DNA from 3 places in the Pseudoalteromonas sp. TAP-3C genome. Region 3 is predicted to be linked to each of the others. Evidence: predicted binding sites of a transcription regulator. Region 3 holds the regulator's gene; each other region holds the start of a gene.
What was found. Region 3 encodes LexA, which represses DNA repair genes until DNA is damaged. Its sites were predicted from a motif close to TACTGTATNNNNATACAGTA; they were not measured.
Positions count from the first base shown of each region.

Region 1: the regulator LexA is predicted to act here: its motif matches at 1,430-1,449, upstream of uvrD (DNA helicase II).
Region 2: the regulator LexA is predicted to act here: its motif matches at 1,558-1,577, upstream of AC6H44_RS05720 (SulA-like leucine-rich domain-containing protein).

Region 1 covers NZ_CM187618.1:10,700-13,955, forward strand. The annotation lists gene uvrD (DNA helicase II) at 1-1,365, opposite strand, end outside; gene AC6H44_RS00045 (hypothetical protein) at 1,671-1,895, shown strand; gene AC6H44_RS00050 (YacL family protein) at 2,009-2,377, shown strand; gene AC6H44_RS00055 (dUTP diphosphatase) at 2,431-3,057, shown strand; gene yrfG (GMP/IMP nucleotidase) at 3,059-3,256, opposite strand, start outside.
Region 2 covers NZ_CM187618.1:1,197,111-1,200,366, forward strand. The annotation lists gene AC6H44_RS05710 (DUF6172 family protein) at 214-516, shown strand; gene AC6H44_RS05715 (YchJ family protein) at 582-1,058, opposite strand; gene AC6H44_RS05720 (SulA-like leucine-rich domain-containing protein) at 1,098-1,532, opposite strand; gene AC6H44_RS05725 (tetratricopeptide repeat protein) at 1,822-2,283, opposite strand; gene AC6H44_RS05730 (NCS2 family permease) at 2,402-3,256, shown strand, end outside.
Region 3 covers NZ_CM187618.1:3,086,320-3,089,575, forward strand. The annotation lists gene ctaD (cytochrome c oxidase subunit I) at 1-165, opposite strand, end outside; gene coxB (cytochrome c oxidase subunit II) at 158-1,306, opposite strand; gene lexA (transcriptional repressor LexA) at 1,685-2,302, opposite strand; gene AC6H44_RS14495 (IS4 family transposase) at 2,429-3,256, opposite strand, start outside.

The sequences.
Region 1 (3,256 bases), 340 kb from region 3:
CGCGCCTGATGCGCGCCCAGATAAATGCTGCTGCTCTACAATGGCTTTAGCAGCATACCAAAGCGGCAAAGATTCAGCGCGAGCGCAGTCACGTATATGGCTGAGTGTTTTATCGCCAATGCCGCGGGCTGGGGTATTAATTACACGCTCAAATGCCGCATCGTCTTGACGATTCCCCACTAAGCGTAAATATGAGAGGGCATCTTTAATTTCTTGGCGTTCGAAAAATCGCATACCGCCATAAATTCGGTATTTAAGTCCTTCTTGCAGCATGGCTTCTTCAAGTACCCGCGATTGCGCATTACTGCGATACAAAATAGCGGCATCTTGTAGCGCATTTCCGGCATTAAGCCAGCTGCGTAATTTGCTGCTCACAAAGCGCGCTTCATCTAATTCGTTAAAGGCGGCATAAATAGAAATTGGTTCGCCGTCATTACCGTCAGTCCATAAGTTCTTTCCCATGCGCTCGGAATTATTTTGAATTAACGCATTTGAGGCTTTAAGAATAGTGGCAGTAGAGCGATAGTTTTGCTCAAGGCGAATGGTTTGTGCATCAAAGTCGGTTAAAAAGCGTTTAATGTTTTCTATTTTTGCACCGCGCCAGCCATAAATACTTTGATCATCATCACCTACAATCATGATACTGCTGGTATCGCCAGCGAGTAGTTTTAGCCATGCATATTGAATGGTATTGGTATCTTGAAACTCGTCTACTAGCATATGGGCAAAACGTTGCTGGTAATGGCGCAGCAGCGTTGAGTTATTTTTAAGAACTTCATAGCTACGTAGTAATATTTCAGCGAAATCAACTAGGCCCGCTCTATCGCAGGCTTCTTGATAGGCCGCATAAACGCGAAGCATCATTTGCTCATTTATATCGTAAGCCTGAATATCTTTAGGGCGCAACGCTTCATCTTTTTTAGCGCTTATGTACCAACCAAACTGTTTTGCTGGCCATTTTTTATCATCGATATTCATCGATTTTAATAAACGCTTGATCATACGAAGCTGATCGTCAGAGTCTAAAATTTGAAAGGCTTCAGGTAAATTTGCTTCACGGTGATGCGCACGTAAAATTCGGTGCGATAAACCGTGAAAAGTACCAATCCACATGCCGCCGACAGGGGCTTTTAATGTTTCTTCAACCCGCGAGCGCATTTCTTTAGCGGCTTTATTAGTAAACGTTACCGCAAAAATACTGTAGGCAGAGGCTTGCTCCACTTGCATTAACCAGGCAATACGATGAACCAATACTCGAGTTTTACCTGAACCTGCTCCTGCTAATACCAGCATGTTTTGTAATGGCGCTGCAACGGCATCGCGTTGTTTATCATTTAAGCCATCGAGTAATTCTGAAACGTCCATCGTTACGCCTTTTTAATCAATAATGCCAGCAGTATAACAGGTGTTTTTGTTAGGCTAAATAAAATACTGTTTTTATAAACAGCTATTTATAAAATAGGCAACTAAGTTACTGTATTGCTGTTAATGTATAGTGGAAAATATCTATTCAGAATTGTTAATTTGACCTATTTTTAGCAAAAAATACCAAAGCGATTAATTCGTAATAATTTAACTATATGATTTGTAAGCCTTAATAAATTGGCATAAAGTGTGTAAGTATAAATAATAAGTACAGATACAAAATTAATTAAATGACAGAGGTGAGTATGTCTCAACAAGGTTCTGGCGGTAATGTAATTGCTGCTTTATGTAATATTTTTTTCCCAGGTTTAGGGCAGTTAGTGCAGGGGCGGATTTTAGCAGCGCTGGTGTTTGCCATTCTGGTTTTTGGCGGTTATGCATTATGGTTTTTAGTTGTTCCAGCCGTTATTGGAGCCGTATTTCACTTATGGGCAATTATTGATGCTGCACGTTACCGTTCTGGCGGTTAGCTAAATTGATAATACTTAAATAGCGCTTTGTGGCGCTATTTTTGTATCTGGTTTACGTTATTCATAACTGACTAGGTTATAATCTGCTGAATTAGCAATACTGGAATAACGTTATGGAATACCAATTCATTCGCGATCCTATTAGTGGGTTAAGAATTAAAATAAGTAGCGAGCATACAATTATTGGCCGCTGGTTAAATGAAGAAATAGGCAAAGACAAAGTCGCGATGGTACAGGCACTTATTAGCTCGGTGAGTTCAAGCTTTGAGCCGGTAACGCTTAAAGGCCAAGAAATTGATCTGATCCTTTCTAAGGTTGAAGCGATATTTGAAGCGCATGCATTGCACCAAGATAACGAGGACTTAATAGCCTACCAAGATGACGAGCTCATGCTTGAAGAAAACGATTTAAGCAGTGGTTGTGGTTTTGAAGACTTTGTTGACCTGATCAACTCATGGCATGAGTTTTCAACTGGTCGTTAAGTTATATTATCTGTATTATTACCCTCAATTATAAATCCAACAGTGGAACCAATATGTCTGCCAATTTAAACAAACTAGTAGTGATGCTAGAAATGCAAAATGCCATGAATACCAAAGTACATGAGCGGTGGTTTAGTCAGGGCTTTGAATGGTACAGAGCTATTTGGGTTGAATGTGCAGAAATGTTGGATCATTACGGTTGGAAATGGTGGAAAAAACAAACCCCAGATACTGAACAGGTGATTTTAGAGTTGGTTGATATTTTTCATTTCGGTTTATCATTACGCATTGATGGTAAAACGAGTTATGAGCACATTGCTATCCAGCTACAAACAGAGCTAAATGCACCACAACAAGGTGATGACTTTAAACAAACCCTTGAGCTATTGGCAGCGAGTGCTGTTGCCAATAAAGCCTTTAATGCGGCAGCGTTTGCTGGTTGTATGGCGCAAATAGGTATGGATATAGACGATTTATACCGTGGCTATGTGGGTAAAAATACGCTGAACTTTTTCCGCCAAGATCATGGTTATAAAGACGGCAGTTATATTAAAGTATGGCATGGCCAAGAAGATAACGAACATTTAGTAGAAGTAGTTAAAAACCTTGATACTGAACATGCAGATTTTGCAAAACAAGTTTATCAAGGCTTAGTAACACGTTACCCTCAGGGCGAATAAATTAAATAATATTACGGTAATCGGTGATGCTTAAGTAATCGGTTATCTCGTTATGTGGTTGCTGGCTATTAGGGTTAGCAACCGCAAGTAAATGCTCAATGCCGTATTCTCGTGCGGCATGTAATACCGGTAAGCTGTCGTCCACAAATAAAGTGCGGCGTTTATCAAACCCCAAATCTTTTTGCACTTTATGCCACAA
Region 2 (3,256 bases), 1.5 Mb from region 3:
AATTTAGTTGCTTTATTAGTGTTTTATACATGCCATTTGATTGTAATAAACAATGTTTATAGTAGTTAGTAACGAGTGGCTTTATAGGCGCTTTATTTTCATAAGCGATTTAATATAAAAAAAGCATCCAAAACTTAAATGCAATTGCTATAATGGCACAAATGGTATGACATTAAATGCCATTATCATTAAACCAAGGTAATTAGGAACGTAATGAAGAAAACATTCACGCTGAATCACGAGAAAATCAAATACCCTCGTATGGTTGATGCTGCAAAGCATGAAGTGAAAAAATATTTGAAAAGAGAACGTAATAAAACTTTACCTGATGATGCTGATTATTGGGCATTTGATTGTAAGTTTGGTAATACAGCACAAGACGCTCAAGTTGTTCGCGTTGCTGAAATTAACAACCATATTAGTGAAATTGAAAAGCAAGGTTTAACGTCTTTTTACTTAGAGATTTTAGCAAGACCTGCGCAGCGTCAAGACTTTGATGAAGGTAATGACGAATAAAACGCCAAGCTGCGTTTAGTGTAGATTTGAAAATGGGCCAAGTGGCCCATTTTTTGTGGTGACGTTTACACGCTATGGCATTTTTTATATTTTTTATTACTGCCGCAGGGGCAGGTATCGTTTCGTTTTACTTTAATATCGGCAACCGGTGTAATTTCACCATCAAGGTAGCGCCACTGTTCATCTTCTTTAATAAATCTTGAATGCTCTGCCAACTCGCAATATAAATCTTGATAAAAATAATGAGCTTTAAATTTTACAAATCCTGTTTCATCGTTATAACCAGAGTCTAATACGGTTAAGTTTACAAAGCGGCAGCTAGTTGCAAAATCTTTAATATCTGACACTGGGTTTTCTAGTTGCTTTTCTTTTGCGTAACTATCATAAATAAAAGTCGCGTTTTCAGTGGCATAAGCACTATAGCGCGCCCGCATAAGTTGTTTAGGTGTTTTTGGGTGTTTAGTTTTTAAATGAAAAGGCTCGCAGCAATCAGCATAAAGTTGCTGGCTGTTACAAAAACATAATAGGGCGCTAGAGGTCATGATAAATGTACTGCGTATTAAAATGTTAGTTTACCAAGCTTATTGCGCAAGTGAAATCTCAGGCTGAGCGCTTTTTTTACTAAAGCAATACAACTTAGTGCGCGTATGACTCAAATTTAATGATAGTTGCGATAACTGTGCATTATTTATTATGTCAGTCCAAGTTATTACGGCTGCAAAATTACCATTGTGCAGTGCTGAGCTTAAAACATACTCCAAATTAACTAAATGTTTTTGCCGAATAACTAACAGTTTGCTGGTATTAATTGAACATGAATCAAGTAACGCTTTGCTAGGTACGTTATCTGGCGCAATTAACAACGTCCATGCATTTAAGCTATTATATTGGTGTAATACTTTTAATAACTCAAAAGTTGCTGAAATTTCATCTTCAATTTGCACAACGTTAACACAATCTGATTGGCCATCTTGTTGGTAGCTTTTAACTGTTCTTACGGTAACTGGCTGTAACATTATCATCTCACTCACTGGGTTTATATACAGTACACGTATACAGTAGTTTATACAGTTGTTTGGTGCAAGTGTTTTTTGCTATTTTTTTGTACAGCTGTTTCGTTTAAACCGTTAAAATTACTATCGACTAATTAATAATTCATATATAACAAAGAGTTGAATTTTAAGTGTGCATGTTCTCACCTTAAGATGGCCTGAGAATACAGTGGCTGTAGTAAATTAAGCGTTGTTTTTAACGTGTTAACGCTTAATTTAAGTAACTGATAATAGAGTTGAAGGGCTGTAAAAATTACTTATCGCTGCTTGAGGGGATCAAGTGGGAAAATTGTAACTGATGAATTTGTTCATACAGACTTGCAGCGTAACATTGCGCATCTTTAAAGCGTTTGGTGCTAATGTGTTTGCGTATATCGTTTATTGCCTCTATCGCGGGTTCATAGCCTTGACTACTTGCTAAGCTAAGCCATGCTGCACCATGGAACACACTTTGTGGTACGCCTTGCCCTTTTATAAAAAATAACCCTAAATAAAACTGAGCACGGTAGTTCCCTGCCATTGCTGCCAAACGCATCCACTTTGCCGCTAAAGCGTTTTGTTCATTCTTAAGGTAATAAAGGGCTTTATTTAATGTGTCTTGATCTGTACTTTTAGAACTCGCAGGCAGATTTGTATCGCTTGGCTGCGTTACAAAAGAAAGAATATTGTCTAGTTGTTGCTCTAGGTCTTGGCCGCTAGGTGTTGTTTTGATCATATTAATTCATTTGTTATTTTAAACACTTAGCTAGTTTAGTATAAAGCAAGGCAAAATGTCCTGTAAAAAGTGATTTTTATGCTAAAATCTCGCCACTTTTTATAACCACAAGTATATTATGCTCGACGCTTTATTTAAAATCCGTGCAAATAATTCTTCGGTTCGCCGTGAATGTATTGCCGGTATGACTACATTTATCACCATGGTTTACATCGTTTTCGTCAATCCTGCTATGCTTGCTGAGGCAGGTATGGATCAAGGAGCTGCCTTTGTTGCTACTTGTATTGCTGCGGCAATAGGGTGTTTTATTATGGGCTTGTGGGCTAACTATCCGCTCGCATTAGCACCTGGTATGGGCTTAAATGCTTTTTTTACCTATGGCGTTGTATTAGGTATGGGTTATAGCTGGCAAGCTGCACTGGGTGCGGTGTTTATGTCAGGGTGTCTATTTTTAATATTAAGCTTGTTTAAGGTACGCGAGTGGATCATAAATGCTATCCCTTTAGTGCTTAAACAAGCAATAGCAACAGGTATTGGTGCGTTTTTGGCACTGATAGCACTTAAAAGTGCGGGTATTATCGTATCAAGCCCTGCAACACTGGTGCAGCTGGGTGATATTACTTCCCCTGGTCCATTATTAGCTATTTTTAGCTTTTTTGTCATCGCTGCATTGCTTTATCGTGATTTTAAAAGTGGCGTACTGATTAGTATTTTACTAGTCACCGCGATTGCAGTGTCTATGGGGTTAGTGGAGTATCATGGTGTTATTGCAATGCCACCTTCTATCATGCCTACCTTTATGCAACTTGATTTTAGTGCTGCTTTTGAACTGTCTATGTTGAGTGTTATTTTTGCATTTTTATTCGTTGATTTGTTTGATACCTCGGGCACGCTTGTAGCGGTTACTCAAAAGGCTGGGTTAGCAGATAAAAACGGTAATATGCCGCGTTTAGGCCGTGCATTAAGTGCAGAC
Region 3 (3,256 bases):
CATGGCCATAGCCCCACCAATTAAAAACATGGTAAGTGAAAAAATTAAATATAAACTGCCTATATCTTTATGATTAGTCGTAAATAACCAGCGTTTAAAACCTGTAGCAGGTTGATGAGCATGGTGAGCCTCATTGGTGTTTGATTGTTCCGCAATGCTACTCATTATTTACCTCCTCATCAGCGTCTATTGCCGCTTGTATCTCACTTGGTTGAATTACTTCACCGGTATCGTTACCCCACGCATTGCGCTTATAAGTAATAACGGCGGCTATTTGCTTTATGGATAATTGCTTGGCAAAAGATTGCATAGCAGTACCTGGTTTACCGTGAAGCAAAATATCAATATGTCCTTTGATATCACCTATGACTATTGGGCTACCTTTAAGCGCCGGAAAAACTCCCGCTAAACCCAAGCCTGTTGGTTGATGGCACGCCGCGCAGCTCGCCATATAAACTTGCTCACCAAGCGCCATCAGCTCCTCTTTTGGTACAGTTTGATCAAGCAATGCAGCATTTTCAGCAGCCGCCTTTTGTTTCGCTTGTTTAGCCTCAGCTAACCACGTTTTGAAGTCTTCTTCTGTTTTTGCTTCTACCACAACGGGCATAAAGCCGTGATCTTTCCCACACAACTCTGCACACTGCCCACGGTAGGTACCGACCTCATTAATATTAGTCCAGGTTTCGTTAATAAAACCGGGATTAGCATCTTTTTTAACGGCAAAATCAGGCACCCACCATGAGTGAATTACATCATCCGAGGTCATTAAAAAACGCACTTTTTGATTAATAGGAAGCACCAGTGGTTTATCTACTTCGAGTAAATAATTAGGGTTTTTATCAGATAAATTAGTTATTTCATCCTGAGTGGTTGCCAGCATTGAATAAAATTCAACATCCTCTCCCATGTATTCATAGTGCCACTTCCACTGTGATCCTGTAATTTTAATGGTCAAATCGGCTTTGCTAGCATCCTCCATCGCAATCAAGGTTTTAGTCGCAGGAATAGCCATAACAATTAATATGACAAAAGGAATCGCAGTCCATAGTATTTCTACTTTGGTGCTTTCATGAAATTGGGCTGGAACCGCCCCTTTAGATTTACGGTGATGAATGAGTGCCCAGAACATAATGGCAAACACAATCACCCCAATCACACAACATATTAAAAAAATAGTCATGTGCAGTTGATATACATTATTACTTATATCAGTTACGCCTTTACGCATATTATATTGGCTATTAGCAAGCACATTTTGCGAAAAAACTAATAATATAAGCCACAAGGAAGAACTAAGCTTACCCATGTGAAGGCTCCTTTAATGCTATTGCTGACGCAAAGCGAAGAGGCATACGGCTTAAACGCCTATTCGTTATTTTTATTTTTTACATGGAGCTGGATTTTTAAATGTGTGTTCTCAAAACTAATTTGCTGTGAGTTTTTTTTAGTCCAGCCATTTAATAAGTAGTTAAAAAATAAACAATAAGCAAGTTTGGTATAAAAAATAAACAGTGTTTGTTTTAAAAAGCGTAGCAAAAAAAAAGAGTAACTAATGAGGTAATTAATCTGAGAGTAAGGTTTAGTAAGGGGTTTGTTGAAATAACAGCAGAAAAAATATAAAAATATCATGATTAAAATAAATCCAGCGCCTAATTAACATTAAACGCTAAATTATGCTTTAGTATTACATCCAGTCAGCGTTACGAATAACGCCTACCGCTAAGCCTTCAATATTGAATGACTCATTTTTTAAATCGACTTCAATAGCCTTAAATTCGTCATTTTCAGCGTGTAAAAATACTTTTCTACCCGCTTTTTCTAGGCGTTTAACCGTTACATCGTCACCTACTCGAGCAACAATAACTTGACCATTTTCAGCAACTTGAGTTCGATGAACAGCCAATAAGTCACCATCCATAATGCCAATGTCTTTCATACTCATACCGTTAACGCGCAGTAAAAAATCAGCCGCGGGTTTAAACATTAAAGGATCAATTTTACAGTGGCTTTCTACATGCTGTTGCGCCAATATTGGCTCACCTGCAGCAACCCGACCAATTAAAGGTAAGCCCAGTTGCTCGGGTTCTCCTTCTTCAACAAGTTGAATACCGCGACTTGCGCCCGGCTTCATTTTAATCACACCTTTTTTAGCCAATGCTTTTAGATGCTCTTCTGCAGCGTTCGCACTTTTAAAACCCAGTGTTTGTGCAATTTCGGCACGTGTAGGAGGCATACCAGTGTCTTTAATAAACACTTTGATAAGTTCGAGTATTTGCGCTTGGCGTTTCGTTAATGGTCGCATACAACTGGTTTTCCATACAGTACAATTAACTGTGAGTATATACAGTTATTTAAAAATCGCAAATATAAATTAATACCTTAAAAAGACAAAATAAGATACTTTAAAAGCTGAGAGATCCCCACGAATTTAGCCTAAATTATCAATTTGTATAGTCAGAAGTGACAACTGGCTATACACATAAATAATGAACTGCCCATCAGGCTCATACCTAGGATCATCAACCACTTCTTTGCCAAGATAAATATAGGACAATACTCGTCGTTTTTTCTCTGTATTCGCTTGTAATGCCGCATCCCCTTGTTGTGCCGACACGGTGTACCCTATGCACCATAAGACAAACAACATTAACGCCGCTATGAGCAATAAATTATCAAACCTTTCTGCGCTTCTTGAATTTGCAAAGGCTAAACTAATGCCAAGTTTTGCATTCTTAGTGTCTCTGAAACTTTCTTCTATTTGCATACGTTGTTTATATAAAGTCACAATCCGTTGAGGCTTATCTGTAAATTGTGTAGGTAAATTAAACACAAGTAGCCAAGGCTCTTTGGCCTTTTGTTGTTGGTATTTAACCGTTGTACATTGAGATTGCCCACCCCGTTTTTTGATTTTTTTACGTCCCTTGTTTTTCCCTCTAAACAAAACACCTTGGCACGCGAAACGAACTGTTTTTCCGTAGTAAATCTGTGTCAGAAGGTGTGGTTTATCTGTTGCTTGCTCAAACCATGATTTACAATTTCGCCATGTCTCAAGGTCGCTAGATAAGGTCACATTGCCTCTGACGCGCCCAAGCCAATACCAGCCTTTATCTTCTATGGCTTTAAACCATGGCGTTCTAAAAATAGCATCAGATAAAATAATAGGCTGACAATCTGCAGGTAAACACTGTGCCAAGCTATCGAGTAAGTGTTGATGAGCCGCTTCGGTATTTAATTCGCTTTCAGGATACACTTTTTC